One region of the Aliiglaciecola sp. NS0011-25 genome, then DNA from elsewhere that is predicted to be linked to it. Evidence: predicted binding sites of a transcription regulator. Region 1 holds the regulator's gene; each other region holds the start of a gene.
What was found. The regulator sigma-54, encoded in region 1, starts transcription at its own class of promoters, with help from an activator protein. The targets are predictions, from matches to a motif close to GTTGGCACGNNNNTNGNNT.

Region 1 (3,289 bases):
GTTTACCAAAATATCATGGCAATTTTGCAAACCCGAAAAGAATTAAGTTCTGATCAGCGAGAAGAGCAAGCGGATGCATTATTGGATGAATTCAATATTAACCATATTCGTAACAGCCTTGGCATGAGTTTATCAGGCGGGGAGCGCAGAAGAGTCGAGATCGCTCGTGCATTAGCGGCCGCCCCTGAGTTTATTCTATTGGATGAACCCTTTGCTGGTGTTGACCCGATTTCAGTAAACGATATAAAAAAAATAATTCAACACCTACGCGATAGAGGTATTGGTGTATTAATAACTGATCATAATGTGCGTGAAACGCTAGACGTGTGTGAAAAAGCGTATATTGTGAGTCATGGTGAATTGATAGCTTCTGGAACCGCAGAAGAAGTTTTAAATAATCAACAAGTCAGAGATGTATACCTTGGCGAGCAATTCAAGCTATAGTAGAGGTATGTTGTTTTTAACCAAAGCTTTGTGGCTAAACAAGTAAGAATAAAAAAACTAAATGAAACCCTCGTTACAATTAAAATTCAGCCAGCAACTAACAATGACGCCTCAATTGCAACAGGCTATACGTCTATTGCAATTATCAACGCTGGATTTACAACAGGAAATACAGGAAGCGTTAGAATCGAATCCACTTTTAGAAGTAGAAGACGGTTCAGATATCCCTACTGGGGATTCCGCTTTAGCAGACAGTAATGACAAGTTCTCAGAGGAGACGGTATCCGCAAGTTCTGATTCCATGGATACAAACGAGGCATTAGAAAAAGCAGATATCCCAGACGAATTACCCATAGATAGCACATGGGACGAATATATCAGTGCCTCCTCAGCCCCCGCCTCAATAAGCGGTGGTAGTGGCGGCGATGACGACCAAATTTTCCAAGGTGAAACAACCGAAAATATTCAAGATCACCTATTGTGGCAGATGCGCTTAACGCCTTTTTCTGAAGTTGATACTGCCATAGCAATCGCAATTATCGACTCTATTGATGAGTCTGGTTACCTCACTATCAGCACCGAAGATGTTCTTGCTAGTCTCGACCATGAAGAGGTTGAACTTGATGAGGTGGAATGCGTTTTAAAACGTATTCAAATGTTCGACCCTATTGGTTCAGGCTCAAGAAATCCGCAAGAATGTTTAATGGTACAAATGAATCAATTTGCACCTGACACCCCTTGGTTAAATGAAGCTAAGTTATTAATCAGCGAATATGCTGACTTATTAGGCAGTAAAGATTACCGAACTTTAATGCGTAAAACTCGTCTAAAAGAAGACGAATTACGAGAAGCTATGCGGTTATTGCAAACACTCAATCCACGCCCTGGTAGTTCATTGTTAATCGGTGAATCTGAATACGTCATTCCAGATGTTTCAGTGATGAAGAAAAATGGTCGTTGGCAAGTTGAGCTAAATCCCGATAGTTTGCCTAAGCTGAATGTAAATCAGCAATATGCGGCAATGAGCCGGAACGCTAAAAACACCAGTGATAGTCAATTTATTCGGTCGCATATGCAAGAAGCCAAGTGGTTTATAAAAAGTCTAGAGAGTCGTAATGACACTTTACTCAAAGTCGCAAACTGCATTGTTCAGCAGCAGGTTGGTTTTTTTGAGCATGGACCTGAAATGATGAAACCAATGGTGTTAAATGATGTCGCAGAAATGGTAGATATGCATGAATCAACTATTTCCCGTGTTACCACACAGAAATATATGCATACACCTAGAGGAATTTATGAACTTAAATACTTTTTCTCCAGCCATGTAGCAACTGATTCTGGAGGAGAGTGTTCCTCAACGGCAATTCGCGCATTAATTAAAAAACTCGTCGCAGCAGAGCTTCCTACCAAGCCTCTTAGCGACAGTAAGATTGCTGATCTACTGGCAGACCAAGGTATTCAGGTCGCCCGTAGGACAATAGCAAAATACCGGGAGTCTTTATCGATCCCACCGTCTAACCAACGCAAGAGCCTGCTGTAGGCTCAACAACAGAAGGAATACGCTAATATGCAAATTAACCTTACTGGCCATCATGTAGAAATTACAGATTCTTTGCGAGATTATGTAGACAATAAATTTACAAAGCTAGAAAGGCATTTTGATCATATCAACAATGTCCATGTCATTCTTAATGTCGAGAAGCTTAATCAAAAAGCTGAAGCGACAGTTCATCTTAGCGGAGGCGAAGTATTTGCAACCTCAGAGCACAACGATATGTACGCAGCAATTGACGGATTGATAGATAAGCTTGATCGACAGGTAATCAAGCACAAGGAAAAAATTAAGCGTCATTAACATATATTAGATTAATTAATGGAAATTAAAGACATCCTTTCCCCTGACTGCACAAGTTGTGCAGTCCAGGGGACAAGTAAAAAACGAATTCTTGAAACTATCAGCCTGATAGCGGCAGAAAAAATCGATGACATTGATCAGACAACGATTTTAAATAGTCTGGTTAGCCGCGAAAAGATGGGCAGCACAGGAATCGGGAATGGTATTGCATTGCCACACGGTAGACTGTCGGGTTTAAAGGATGTGGTCGCAGTTCTAATCACCAGTGATCCTTCTATCAACTTTGACGCTGTGGATAATTGTCCTGTGGACATATTTTTCGCAATTTTAGTACCTGAAGATAAAGCCGCCGGACACCTGCAAACCTTAGCAACCATCGCGACAAAATTAAGTGATAAGGAAATTCTGAAACGTATTCGTCGTGCAGAAGATAATGCTCAGTTATACGAGGCAATCGTTGCATGAAACTGATAATTATTAGTGGCCGCTCTGGTTCAGGAAAGTCTATTGCACTGAGGTCTTTAGAAGACTTAGGTTACTATTGTGTCGACAATATCCCAGTTAACCTATTACCGACTCTAACCCATACGGTTATGGATGAATATGACCAAGTGGCCGTGAGTATCGATGTTAGAAACCTTCCCAAGGTACCTGGTGAATTAGTCGAAATTCTTGATTATTTGCCTGCCACTTGGGACATGACCATAGTCTATTTAGATGCCAGTGATGACATGCTGATAAAACGCTTCAGCGAAACTCGTCGACTGCATCCGTTATCTCGTCAAAACAAATCTCTTTCGGATGCGATTCAGGCAGAGGGTCAACTGTTAGCCCCTATTGCGGAACGCGCCGACTTATATCTAGATACAGACAAACTTTCGGTGCATCAATTAGCTGAATTGGTTCGAGAGCGAATTCTAGGCAAGAAAAGCTCTAGGCTAGTTTTGGTATTTGAATCCTTCGGTTTTAAATACGGCATTCCTAAAGACG
Region 2 (3,289 bases), on a different contig from region 1:
TTTTGAGTCGCTTATGGAGTACAAAAAATCCCATAATATTGAACTCATTGTTATGGGCGCATTTGGGCACTCTAAGCTTCGGCAGTTTTTTGTTGGCAGTAATACGATGAAAATGCTTGAACGAGGTGATGTACCTATGATCGTGCTGCGTTAATACCTTTATATTGATTGCAAATACAGCCCAACCTTTACGCGCTATTGCTTAAAGTATTGGGCAGTGTTGCACAAGTGGCTTGCAAATGGGCAGGCGGCTTAGCTAGTAAACTTAAAACTAGTCACTATATCTGGGGTGTCTATATTCTTATTTTAATTAACCGCATCATGACTTTTATCTAAAATATTAATGGTCACAAAGCAATTTTCGTTCAAAGATTGATTATCGTATTGAGCATCCACACATTCACCGCCATCACTAGCGGTTTGTCTGCTACCAGAGTATGCAAACACGGCAGTACCATCATCTTGCAATTCAATTAAGCTTTCTAAAAAGTAATCTGAGACAACGGCGATCGCAGTTGGCCGTTGCTCAGTTTGCAAAAAAGCTTCGGTCTCGAAAACGACAAAATAAGGATGTCCTTCTTCGGCGAAACTCATCACTGAGTACTTTCCTTGTGTCGAAAATCCCCAAAACCAACTTATAGCAACATCTCCTTTAATAACCTCAATAAGCACAGGCAGATGGCCCTTTTCTCGTTTGTACAAAATCAAGTCATTCACTGGGAAATGCTCTGCTTGGGTGGAAAGGGAGCATATTTCAAGGTTTTTTTGCGGAACGATTTGGCACTCCAATGACATTAAATCTGCAGCGGCGATTCCGTTGGTGGGAATAAACAAGGATAATAAAATTAGACCGTAAAGTGTCTTCATGGATATCTTTTACTATTAGCGTTCATTTATCAATGCTCATTAGTGACCTACTTAATTCCAACAAATAACACTATCTTAGATTACGATTCTCGGCATTCGTCGTACCTATTCCTTTAAATTACAGGTTAACTTAACAATATTCTAGGCTTGCTTAGGCCAAATCATATTTTCTAATCTTTATTTGCCCCTTTTAACTTGATATTAAATTTCTCAACGTATGATATTGAAAAAAATGAATGTAAATATTGAGCTGTCATTTCATTTTTTGCACTCATATTTTTCTGTTTGATTGCATTCATTATTTTCACATTAGACTAAAGGCTAATAAAACCGCGGGGGTAACTATTGGCATGAGGGTTGCTATATCTGATGGATAAATAGGAAACCTGTATTTTATGTTTAACGACATTCCATGTACGGTCAAAAATACTAGAGACAAATAACATGAAACTAAACAATAGAAATAAGATTGCAGTTCTCATAAGTGGGTTGTTGAGCTTTTCTACTCTAAATGCAAGCGCGGCAAGCAGCGGCCTTTTGGGGCTTAATCTTGAAAAAGTCACAGCAATTACAGATGTCTCAGAATTGACAACATCTTTGGGATTGCCAGAGCTTCCAGTGGTTAATAGCATCTTAGCAATGGATAATGAAATTTTAATCCAAGGCGGTGATATTGCGGTACTCAACGATTTAGTTAATTTAGTTGGTGGATTGGTTACCCACGAATTGCCGTTGGTCGGAGGAATTGGTGTACGAGTTTCTGATTTGCAATTGGAGCTGCTTAAAAGTCTACCTGCTCTGATTACAATTACTGAAAATCAACCTCTTTTTACTGCTGGTGCCCTTGATAATTGCCTAGTGTATGGAAGTCATGTTGTTGACCTAGAAAAAAATAAGGTGAGCTGGAACTTATATAATGCCCGTGACATGAATACTAATGTCGACGAAATGAGTTTCACTTGGCCTACAAGTTTGGGCAACATCAAATCGGTTAAATTCAATGGTACAACTGTGTTTTGGAGCTTGTTTGGCCGCCAAAATGGAGAGTTAACCCTAGATTCTTCTTGGTTAAGTCGTTACGCAAAAATGAACGCCTTTGATGATGCAAAAGTTGAATTAACTTTCTCCCGTAATGGTACAGAAAATTATCAACAAAACGACTTTTCAATGGACGTTTCGTTTACCCAAAATTGTAGTCGTGACCTAGTGAAAGGATACGACACTCAAGCCAATGAAGGCGATAGCAACAGCTACTATGTAAACACCATTGGTGCTGATGAGTTACATGACAATGGTATTACCGGTAAAGACATTACCGTTGCGGTTATCGATAGTGGTGTATGGGCGAGTCACAAAGCGCTAAAAAATGACACCTACAATAATCCTAGAATTACTGCTGCTTTTGATGCAATTGAAAATCAGGAATTACAACCAGAAGATATAACGGATGAAAATAGTCATGGAACACATATTTCTGGGATCATCGCCAACAGCGACCATGCAGTCGTTGATGGACAGATGCGCAGTTATTATCAAGGGGTTGCTCCAGACGCAAACCTAGTGGTGATTAAAGCGTTCTATGAAGATGGCCATAGTACTTATTTAGATGCACTTAGAGCGATTCAATATATTGCTGATAATCACGAAGAATTTAATATTCGAGTTGTGAATTTATCCTTTGGTGCGCCGCCACGTTCGAATTACTGGGCGGATCCAATCAATCAAGCGATCATGAAATTATGGGAAGAAGACATTGTAGTGGTAACCTCTGCTGGTAACACTGGACCGGCGGCAATGACTATCGGTGTGCCTGCCAATGTTCCTTATGTTATTAGTGTTGGCGCAATAACTGACAACTACACGCAAGATAATCCTCATGATGATGAGTTACTTTCATTCTCATCTCAAGGTCCAACGCACGAAGCTTTTGTTAAGCCCGATTTGGTTGCGCCAGGTGGACATATATTTAGCTTAGCTAATGAAGATATGTATGTGCCTAATAAATTTCCGCAATATATGGTTGGAAATGATCGCTTTATTATGTCTGGTACGTCACAAGCGTCCGGTGTGGTAAGTGGGATAGTGGCGTTAATGCTGCAAAACGATCCGAGTTTAAGTGCTAACGATGTGAAGTGCCGCTTAATGAGCAGTACTACCATGGCGCAGTTATCAAATGGGCAACTTGCTTACAGCCCCTTCCAACAAGGTTCAGGTAGTGTAAATGCTGTTAAAGCGGTTGAATCGACTGCTATGGGATGCGCTAACAATGGCCTGGACATAGCTGCTGATCTAAGTGGTGAACAACACTATATGGGCGCTGCTCGTAAAGATGAAAATGGCAACTATTACATCGAAGGTTTTGAATTTGAGGTTTGGGAAGAAGCTTTCATTTGGGAAGAAGCCTTCATTTGGGAAGAAGCTT
Region 3 (3,289 bases), on a different contig from region 1:
ATGAGAACAATGACACTAAATAATGTGGCCAGTAGACACCAAATAATAGCCAAGCCCATTTTGATGCCTTGATTTGAATCCAGACTCATGGAGTAAATTAGTACTACGCAGTATGAGAAGATTGAAATGAAAGTTCCTAGTACGACTTGGGTTCCTCTGTCGTCCATAAAATTACGAATCAAGCGCGGACCAAACTGAGAAGATGCTAAGGTTAAGGTAACAATTGTTATTGAAAACGCGATACTAGTTACCGTTATCATTGAAGCGGCAATGGTATTAAGTAATGAAAGAAGCGTGCTCTGATCGGTTTGATAGAGGAAAGGTAACCAATCTAAAGCCCCCCAAGCTTGAGCATGATCAATCCATACCATGAACCAAGCTGAAGTAATCGATGTCACAACCATAAGTAGCGGGACAAACCAGAAACTAGTCTTTATTGAGTCAAACAGTTTATCTAATCTGGCTAGGTTTTTCATTCATACATCCTTATTGTAACCGCCACCGCCAAGCAAACATGAAGTAACCTCACTTTGGTACATCGAGTGAGGTTACTAAATCAATTTATTTTTTCGATCTTTTCTTGGCAAAAAGTAGCATGCTAACTACCAGTATAATCATAAATAGACCAAAGGAAGCCAAGAATGTGTAGATTGGACTGCCACCTGCTAGTCCGGTAGATGTCACAAAAAATCCTACACTGATGACAATTGCGATAATAATTATTTTAAAGTCCATAAATCACCTCATTTGAAAATAAAAAAGGGCTCATTGAGCCCTTTTATTCTGCGTGAAAGCGCTTCGGGTTGACATTTATTAACAGTCTTTGTCTTCTGCTTTAACGCCTTCTTTAACGTCTTCGCAAGCATCTTCTAGCGCATTACCTGCGTCTGTTACCATTTCATCAACTTTCTCACCAGCGTCCTCTGCAGGACCTTGCTCACAAGCAGCTAGAGCGAATACTGAACCAGCGATTAGTAAGATTTGTAAAGTATGTTTAAAATTTTTCATGTGTATCTCCATTAATTATGAATTTTTATAAAGTTCATTTAGCGTGATGATCGAGTTCTCTATACTTTCGGACCTTTACCGCGTACGGCATTGGCTACGAGTGAAATCACCAGTAAAACTACGAAAACAAAAAAGATGATTTTAGCGATACCAGCTGCAGTACCTGCAATTCCACCAAAACCAAATACAGCTGCAATAATTGCGATAACCAAAAATGTTAGTGCCCAGCTCAACATGATATTCTCCTTTTGTTTGTGTTCGATATTCTTAATGCGCATTACGTGCCAACATCGAACAACAGAGTATGTTATTGATATATAAATAAAAATAACAACTCCAAATAATCCCAATACCTTCAACGCTAAGTTTTCTTTGCAAAAAGTACACTGAATCTAGAAACTTTTTCACATCTACAATGTGATTGTTCTGTATTTGCTTGGTTGAGCTGATATTGCTTGACTATAAACGCTTAAATTTAGGTTGGCTGTCATGCTTAGTTCTTTTGCCATAGGTCAAAGCAGTATTTAATTGATAGCGGTGAGCACTAGTCAACGAAGTATTTCGCTGCATAAACGGCTCGCTATCCGAACTAATCTTAGTTTCATATTAAAGTGTGAGCGTCATTGCCCAAAGAGGGGGAAGAGTTTAAGCCAAGCACAATTAAGGTTAACTATGCTTGGCTATGTAACTTCGATATTAGATGCAAACCTTGCCGTATCTGGAATATGGCGCGATTAGCAAACCGGCGAATAATTACCTTGCCAGTATTTGCGCGGCTTGCTTTGCAAAGTAGGTCAAAATGCCGTTTGCTCCAGCACGTTTGAATGCCACCAAAGATTCCATGATTACGGCTTCTTCATTTAACCACCCATTTTCAAATGCAGCTTTGTGCATCGCGTACTCACCACTAACTTGATAAACAAAAGTGGGAACTTGAAAGGTATCTTTGCAACGCCGAACTATATCTAAATACGGCATACCTGGTTTAACCATCACCATATCTGCACCTTCTTTTAAATCAAGTGCGATCTCGTGAAGCGCTTCATCGGAATTAGCAGGATCCATCTGATAACTATGCTTATTTCCCCCTTTAATATTGCCAGCTGAACCGACTGCATCACGAAAAGGGCCATAGTAGTTTGACGCGTATTTAGCGGAATAAGCCATGATACAAGTATTAATATAGCCATGCTGTTCTAGGGCTTGCCTAATCATTCCAATACGTCCATCCATCATATCTGAAGGAGCAACGATATCTGCGCCAGCTTCCGCGTGTGATAAAGCCTGTTTCATCAATACTTCACAGGTTTCATCATTTAAGACATAACCTGACTCATCAATCAAACCATCTTGTCCGTGAGAGGTAAAAGGGTCGAGTGCGACATCGGTAATCACCGCAATATCAGCAACATTCTGTTTTATTGCTCTTACCGCTCGCTGTGCTAAACCTTCAGGGTTAAATGCCTCGCTCGCACAATCCGATTTAATATCGAGGGGAGTCACGGGAAAAATAGCGATAGCGGGTATTCCTAGGTCGACCAACTCTTTAGCTTCTTCCACCAATAAATCAATAGATAGGCGCTCTACACCTGGCATAGAGGGGACCGCAACTCGTTGCTGTGTGCCTTCAACAACAAACATGGGGTAAATCAAATCCTTCGCAGTTAGGGTATTTTCTGCCATCATCTCCCGGGTGAAACTGTGTTTGCGCATTCTTCTCATACGGTTGGCAGGAAACTTTTGATCGAACATAGAAATATTTACCTCTTTAGTTATTTATACAATATCGCGGGCGTGTAAATGTATACTTCTCACCCGGTTTCGGCCATCTCGTTTCGCCTGATACAAAGCCTTATCGGCACTCTCTAAAAGATTTTTTTCATCCTCTACACCACTCACGATAGTAGAAGCAACGCCAGCACTAATGGTGACTTTGAGTTGTAATTCATCAACTTCGGTAACGGTGTTTTCAATGATTTCTCGGAGTCTTTGTGCCAATGCTTTAGCACCTTCAAAATCAGTATTCGGCAATATAAGAGCGAACTCCTCTCCACCGTAGCGACAGGCATCATCAGTTGTGCGTTTTAAATTCTGTTTTAAAATGTTAGCCACATTTTTAATTACTTCGTCACCGGCAACATGACCATAAGTGTCATTAATATTCTTAAAATGATCTATGTCCAGCATGATTAAGGATAGATCAGAGCGCTCGCGGCGACAGCGTCGAGCCTCTGCTTGGAATTTTTTATCAAAGTGTTTACGGTTGCGAATACCGGTCAGA

Region 2: the regulator sigma-54 is predicted to act here: its motif matches at 1,212-1,230, upstream of ABWV72_RS19475 (S8 family peptidase).
Region 3: the regulator sigma-54 is predicted to act here: its motif matches at 1,279-1,297, upstream of ABWV72_RS00900 (DUF1328 domain-containing protein).

What each region holds. Positions count from the first base shown of each region.
Region 1 covers NZ_BAABWR010000020.1:77,152-80,440, reverse strand. The annotation lists gene lptB (LPS export ABC transporter ATP-binding protein) at 1-444, shown strand, start outside; gene ABWV72_RS16710 (RNA polymerase factor sigma-54) at 506-1,984, shown strand; gene hpf (ribosome hibernation promoting factor) at 2,012-2,299, shown strand; gene ptsN (PTS IIA-like nitrogen regulatory protein PtsN) at 2,318-2,764, shown strand; gene rapZ (RNase adapter RapZ) at 2,761-3,289, shown strand, end outside.
Region 2 covers NZ_BAABWR010000029.1:40,845-44,133, forward strand. The annotation lists gene ABWV72_RS19465 (universal stress protein) at 1-154, shown strand, start outside; gene ABWV72_RS19470 (hypothetical protein) at 307-867, opposite strand; gene ABWV72_RS19475 (S8 family peptidase) at 1,312-3,289, shown strand, end outside.
Region 3 covers NZ_BAABWR010000001.1:193,045-196,333, forward strand. The annotation lists gene ABWV72_RS00890 (DUF2254 domain-containing protein) at 1-476, opposite strand, end outside; gene ABWV72_RS00895 (hypothetical protein) at 814-1,008, opposite strand; gene ABWV72_RS00900 (DUF1328 domain-containing protein) at 1,068-1,244, opposite strand; gene hemB (porphobilinogen synthase) at 1,762-2,760, opposite strand; gene ABWV72_RS00910 (sensor domain-containing diguanylate cyclase) at 2,785-3,289, opposite strand, start outside.